3 regions of the Paraclostridium sp. genome follow, and region 1 is predicted to be linked to each of the others. Evidence: riboswitches for the same ligand, from Rfam matches in the RefSeq annotation. Region 1 holds a riboswitch; each other region holds the start of a gene.

Evidence for each region. Region 1 has a riboswitch for cobalamin ahead of ACRCYC_RS07815 (ATP:cob(I)alamin adenosyltransferase). Riboswitches for the same ligand answer to the same signal wherever they lie in the genome.
Region 2: another riboswitch for cobalamin. It lies ahead of ACRCYC_RS11625 (ABC transporter substrate-binding protein); the one in region 1 lies ahead of ACRCYC_RS07815 (ATP:cob(I)alamin adenosyltransferase).
Region 3: another riboswitch for cobalamin. It lies ahead of ACRCYC_RS12110 (energy-coupling factor ABC transporter permease); the one in region 1 lies ahead of ACRCYC_RS07815 (ATP:cob(I)alamin adenosyltransferase).

Annotation. Positions count from the first base shown of each region.
Region 1 covers NZ_JBOFKN010000102.1:4,315-6,589, forward strand. The annotation lists gene ACRCYC_RS07810 (hypothetical protein) at 1-486, shown strand, start outside; cobalamin riboswitch at 584-756, shown strand; gene ACRCYC_RS07815 (ATP:cob(I)alamin adenosyltransferase) at 845-1,354, shown strand; gene ACRCYC_RS07820 (ABC transporter substrate-binding protein) at 1,379-2,275, shown strand, end outside.
Region 2 covers NZ_JBOFKN010000157.1:7,520-9,794, forward strand. The annotation lists gene ACRCYC_RS11620 (FecCD family ABC transporter permease) at 1-136, opposite strand, end outside; gene ACRCYC_RS11625 (ABC transporter substrate-binding protein) at 158-1,177, opposite strand; cobalamin riboswitch at 1,195-1,372, opposite strand; gene ACRCYC_RS11630 (hypothetical protein) at 1,480-1,923, opposite strand; gene ACRCYC_RS11635 (sulfurtransferase) at 1,926-2,275, opposite strand, start outside.
Region 3 covers NZ_JBOFKN010000159.1:2,678-4,952, forward strand. The annotation lists gene cbiQ (cobalt ECF transporter T component CbiQ) at 1-9, opposite strand, end outside; gene ACRCYC_RS12105 (energy-coupling factor ABC transporter substrate-binding protein) at 3-308, opposite strand; gene ACRCYC_RS12110 (energy-coupling factor ABC transporter permease) at 286-1,020, opposite strand; cobalamin riboswitch at 1,224-1,404, opposite strand; gene ACRCYC_RS12115 (ABC transporter ATP-binding protein) at 1,476-2,275, opposite strand, start outside.

The DNA of each region.
Region 1 (2,275 bases):
CCAAGTTCGAGTAGCTTTAAACCTAGTTCAAGTAGTTCTAAGAGTTATAGTAAGCCAAAGTCAAGCACTACAAAACCAGATTCAGGAAGTTTCACAACTAAACCTAAGGCTAAGCCAGATGTAAATATAGATTCAGGATCAAGTTCAAATACATCTAATCCAAAGTCAAGTACTACAAAGCCAGATTCAGGGAATTTTAGTACTAAGCCAACTACAAAACCAAATACAAGTAGTGGTGATGAATCAAAGAATAAAAATAATAAAAAATATGATGATTATGATGACTATGGAAGCTCAAGTAGAAGATCATACATGCCATCAAGTTACGGTAGAGGGTTCTTTGGATTCGGAGGGTATAATCCATTTAGATATATGGGATACAGAATGGGAATAAACCCTATAATAATGGATATAGTTATGGTAATAACTGTACTAATAGTTTTATATATAATTATAGATTTTATAAGAAATAGAAGAAATAGATAATTATTATAAAAAATAGATTAATATAAATATATTTGGGAATATATACTAAGTATTGATTTATATTGAAAAATACTATATAATCCAAGACGAATCCAAAACTAAATAGCAAGTATTAGGTGTTTATATGACTTAATAGGGAATTAGATTAAAAGTCTAAGCTACCCCAGTAACCGTAAAACTGACGAAATTTAAATAAGCCACTGAGAAATCGGGAAGGCAAGAGAGTAGTATGATGTTGAGCCGGGATACCTGCCAATACTTAAAGCTAATATCTTCTGAGGGCTGGATAGTAGTTATAATATTGAAATTTAAAGGCATATCCTCGTGATATGCTTTTTTTATTGAAGGGAGGAGTATCATGTCAAAATATTTAGCATACCCATTTTTATATGATGAACCAGAAGATTTAAGATGTGATTATGAGATATTTACAGATGAAATATCTAGTACGATTGGATTGTTGAGAGCTTTTGTGAAAGATGAAAAATTAAGAAATGAATTAAGTAAAATAAATGAACTAGTTTATCATATGAATGCATCTCTAAGAACTTTTGTAAGTGTGACAGAAGATGAGTTAAAGTGGTTAGAATCTAGAAGTTTAGTTTATCAAGGTGAAATAAAAGGTAGAATTAATAAATTTGTATTGCCTGAAGGTGGAGTAAGTGGAAGTTACGCTCATATTATAAGAACTAAGTGTAAAGCATTGGTTAGATTATTACATAGATATAGAGAGCAAGGACATGATATAGATGAACTATTGTTTGATTTTGCTAATTTACTTTCTGGATACTTTTTTATTTTAGCTTTAAAATTAAATAAAGATGAAGGAATAGAAGAAAAAGAATTTATAAGTAGAAATTATAAATAAAATTTATAAATAAGGAGAATTAAAATGAAAAAAAGAATTTTAGCATTAGTTACTACTATGTTAGTGGTAATGTTGGCTGTAGTTGGCTGTGGTCAAAAAGATAAAGTTATAAAAGATAGAGAGGGAAATGAATTTACAGTACCTTCTAAGATTGAAAAAATAATATCAACAGCTCCATCTAATACAGAAGTACTAGTAGAATTAGGTTTAGCAGATAAATTAGTTGCTGTAGATAAATATTCTGCTGATGTTCCTGGATTACCTAAAGGAATAAAATTGATAGATTTCTCAAATCCAGACCCAGAAGCAATAGTATCACTAGATCCAGATCTAATAATTGCATCAGGACATAATAAAACAGGAAATAGTGAAGATCCATTTAAAGTTGTTAAAGAAGCTGGTATAAGTGTTGCTTATATACCAAGTAGTGATAGCATACAAGGAATATATGACGATATAATGTTTATAGCAGATATAACAGGAACTAAAGATAAAGGTCAAAAAATAGTTGACAATATGAAGTCTGAAGTTGAAGAAATAGCTAAAATAGGGAAATCTATAAAAACTAAAAAGAAAGTTTACTTTGAAATAGGACCATCACCAAACTTATATAGTTTTGGTAATGCAACATTCTTAAATGAAATGATAAATTTAGTTGGAGGAGAAAATATATTTGTAGATCAAAATGGATGGATATCACCAAGTGCAGAATCAGTAGTTGAGAAGAATCCAGATGTAATATTAACTAATGTAAATTATGTTCCGTATGCTGTTAAGGAAATAAAGGGACGTGAAGGCTGGCAAGATATAGCAGCAGTTAAAAATGGACAAGTATATTTAGTAGATGCAAATGCATCTTCTAGACCATCTCAAAATGTAGTTAAAGCATTAAAACAAATGGCGGAGTATATAAATCCAGAT
Region 2 (2,275 bases), on a different contig from region 1:
TTGTTACCCCAATTAAAACTGATAAAATTAAAATTATTAATAAAAATATTATAACTCCAATATAGAAAGGCTTTGTTTTAACAAAGCCTTTCATTTCTTTATTTTCATAATTTTCTAAGTTTCTTATTGATTGCATATGTAAATGTCCTTCTTTCTATTATTTACTTGGATAAAGTCCATTTGCAAAAGTTTCAATTCCATCTATAGTTCTTACCCCACTGCAATACATTTGTCCTAGTTCTATAGGATATACTCTATCATTTTTAATAGCATTTAAACTTTGTAGAGCTTTATCTTTCATAACTAAATCTTTCGTTTCACTAGCTTTATTATCATCTTCTCTATTCATATATACTACAAATATACTATCTGGATTTAAGCTTATTAAATCTTCTTTACTTAAAGCATTACCGTCTTCATTAAGAAGTTTTGCACCTAACTTAGTAACCATGTCTCCACCTAAAGTTATTTTTCCATATCCACTAATTTTATCATCATAAAACTCTATTATTAAAGTGGTTTGTTGTTTTTTATCTTTTTCAGATTTAACAACTTCGTCAACTCTATTATTTATATTATCAACTATTTTTTTAGCTTTATCTTCTACATTAAATATTTTACCTATATTTAATATATCATCACATTCATTTTTAATAGTTTTTGGCTCAACAGCACCACTATTCAACGCCATATATGTGTTTACGTCTTTGTCTTGCCAATAGTTCACATCTCCTATGTTTTTATCTGAAAACAACGAATACCAACCTAATATTAAATCTGGTTGTAACATTGTAACAGTTTCTTTAGAAGGTGTAAATTCATCTAAATATTTAACCTTACCAAAAGCCTCTTTGTACTCATCCTTAACCTTATGGTCAAGACCAGCAGCTGCTACTATATTATCTTCTAAACCTAGTGCTAACATAGTTTCTATTGAATCTTGATAAACAGCTAAAACCTTTTTAGGCTTTTCTTTGATAGTAACTTGAATTTCTTCTTTTTTGCTATTATGTGTACTTATAGTTACTGGATAATAATTATCTTTTTTCTCCGTAACACTTTCTAGTTTGGTATTCTTCGATTCTTCTTTCTTCGTTTCTGTTTTACTACATCCTACTATACTTAGTCCAATAACCAAGCTAAGTAAACTTAATCTAATCTTTTTTGATATCTTCATCTATTCTCTCCCTCCGAAAGTTACTATTAATCTAGGCAGGTCTCCTGACTCATACTTCAACCGCATCTTTCCCTTCCCAAAGCAAAACTTTAGTGGTCTTTACAAAGAATTGTCCATAATTACAGTAGCGGGGGCTGTTGATGATTTACACATCATTCCCTTTTAATTAAAAAAACCTAAATTTTATATTTATCAGTATAATATTAGCACAATTATATCCATAATTCTACAATACAAAAAAACATAAGTATTTTGTTCTACATTATCTGTAAAATAAAATACTTATGTTTAATAAAATATATTTAATCTTTCTCTAAATTAACTATATAACCTAATATAACTACACAAATTTGTATAATTAAAACTATGCTAAAAGCGATTATAAAATATGGATATGCTATCATATCTATAAAGTATTTACTTTTTATCACAAAGTATAAAGTCAAACTTAATATTAACCCTATTGCATTTTGAACTTTTATAAAGTTTAAATTTTTCTTTTTTACAATAGTGTATATTTCTAACAATATAAATATTAAAGATATAATAAAAATTATATTGCTTATAAGTTGTAAATTACCACTTGAAAATATTCCACTTTCAAATTGATATCGCTTAAAGTAAACATGATGCATTACTCCAGCTTTAGTATTTGTTAAGTATTGAAGTATAAAACTTCCACCTATAATGCATATTTGAATTATAGCTATTAACATGTATATTATCTTTTTTATATTATTTTTCATTTTTACTTTGGAGTCCCCGTTTCTGTAGGATTACTAGCATCTCTACTCCATCCTATCCATCCATCACTATATAATCCTGTATTTTCAAATCCCATTACATTTGCATATGTTAAAACCTCAGCAGCTCTCCATCCACTACCACACATAAAGTCTAAATGATTATTAGTATCTATTCCATCTTTTTTCCACATACCTTTTATTTCATCTTCATTTCTCATAGTTTTATCTATATTTCTATAGTAGTTTAAAGAAGTAGAACCTTCTGTTCCTGCATGTCCATAAACAGCACCTGGTATACGTCCTGTTTTATCCCAGTAACTATATCCTGATATTTTGCCTATATACTCATCCC
Region 3 (2,275 bases), on a different contig from region 1:
TTCTAGCATTTACTGTTTTTCCCCTTTTTTGTCCCTAGATAATATCCTATAAATCCAGCCCCAATTGCTGCTTGTGTTGAGAATAATAGACTTTCTATTTCTCCACTAGGTGGTTCATATAAACTACTAGCCCATGGCTTATAGTCTGGATTTATTTCTGTAATTACTCCTTCTGCTTCTCCATCAGCTCCCCCATATTCAGCTGTAGCATTTAATAATAAAGGAGTTATTATAAGTATTATAGTAAGGCCTAATAGCATTAGATTTTTATTTCTAGTTTTAATTTTAGCTTTCGAATTTGTACTCATCAGTTTCAACTCCTTCTTCATTTTGTGTTATCAAGTTATATACTAAAGTAGTTAATAATCCTTCTGCTATTGCTATTGGTACTTGAGTCATTAAAAATACTCCAAAGAATTTAACAATAGATCCCATTATTCCACCTACAGGATCTGGGAATGCTAGTGCTAGTTGAGTTGCTGTTACCGCATATGTTGCTAAATCACCTAATGCTGCTGCTAAAAATACACTCATTCCTACATTGACATTTCTCTTTCTACAAAACTTAAATATTAAAAATGATACTATAGGTCCAACTATTGCCATTGAAAATGCATTAGCTCCTAAAGTAGTAAGTCCTCCATGTGCAAGTAATATAGCTTGGAATAATAAAGCGATAGTTCCTATTACAGCCATAACTGCTGGCCCAAATAATATAGCCCCTAAACCTACTCCTGTAGGATGCGAACAACTTCCTGTTAGCGATGGTATTTTAAGTGCTGACAATACAAATACGAACGCTCCAGCTAATGCTAATAGTATTTTTTTCTTAGGATCTTTTTTTACTATTTTATTTATTGATTTTAATCCATATACAAAAAACGGAATAAATACTATAGTCCAAAATATAGACCATTTCACAGGCAAATAACCTTCCATGATATGCATAGCATTTGAAGTTATTGGATTTAAAACTACAATTAGTAATCCTGCTACTAATGACAATGTTAAGTAACTCATATCTTTACCTCACTTTAATTTATTGATTTTTTATTTGTGATAAATTTAAATTTATAAATTAAAATATAGTTACAATCTAATAAGGTGTAAATAAAAAAAATCCTAATTTTTTGGATTAGGATTTAAACAACATTTCAAATAATACCTTAATTTAATAAAATAAGGTTACTATTCTTTAATCATTTTCCTTCACCCCGAAGAAATTAACTTACGTATTATAGGCAGGTCTCCTGGCTCAACATCAACTTACTACTTTCCCTTCCCATAACATCAATTACAGTGGTTTGAAAGTTTCATCCGTTTTACAGTAGCGGGGGCTGCAGAGGATTTAAACCTCTTTCCCTATTAATTTCATTGCTAAAAACCTACAATACTTCTATTCAATTTATCACATATATTTATAATACTATAAATAGCTTTATATTCCTCTAATTTTTTTAAATTTGTTAATATTTTTATCCATTATATGTATGTTTATGAAAATGATCATGTTCTCCGGTAAATCCATTTTCATGTACATGATCATGCCCTATACCATTAATATGCTGATGACTGTGCATAAATGATACTTGAAGCTTATTGTTTATGGGATTTACCCCTACATATGCGTTAACTCCAAATATTTCTTTTAACATCTCTGAGGTTATTACTTCTTCAACAGTTCCAAAACTTCTTATTTTCCCATCTTTCATGACTATTAAATAATCACAATACATAGATGCTATATTCATATCATGAATTGCAGATAAGGTAGTTATATTAAGATTTTTGATCAAATCCATAAGTTGTATCTGATAACCTATATCTAAATGATTTGTAGGCTCATCTAATATTAAAAAATCAGTATCTTGAACTAATGCTCTTGCAATTAACGTCCTTTGTTTTTCTCCCCCAGATAGCTTTGAAAAACTCCTATCACTATAGTCCATAAGCCCCACTCTTTTTAACATCTCACTTACCATTTGAAAATCTTTTTTAGAATAATCTTCAAAAACAGATTTATATGGATAGCGGCCCATCTTAACTATTTGCTCAACAGTAAAATCAAATTGAGAATTAGTTTCTTGTGCAAGTACTGCTATTTCCTTTGCACAATCTTTATCTTTCATTGTAGATAAATTTTTATTATCTAGTGTTATCTTTCCACTGTCTGGCTTATATAATCTGTATATATTTTTTAGTATAGTAGATTTTCCAGATCCATTAGGTCCTATAACCCCTACAAATGATCCCTTTGGAATATCAAAAGATATAT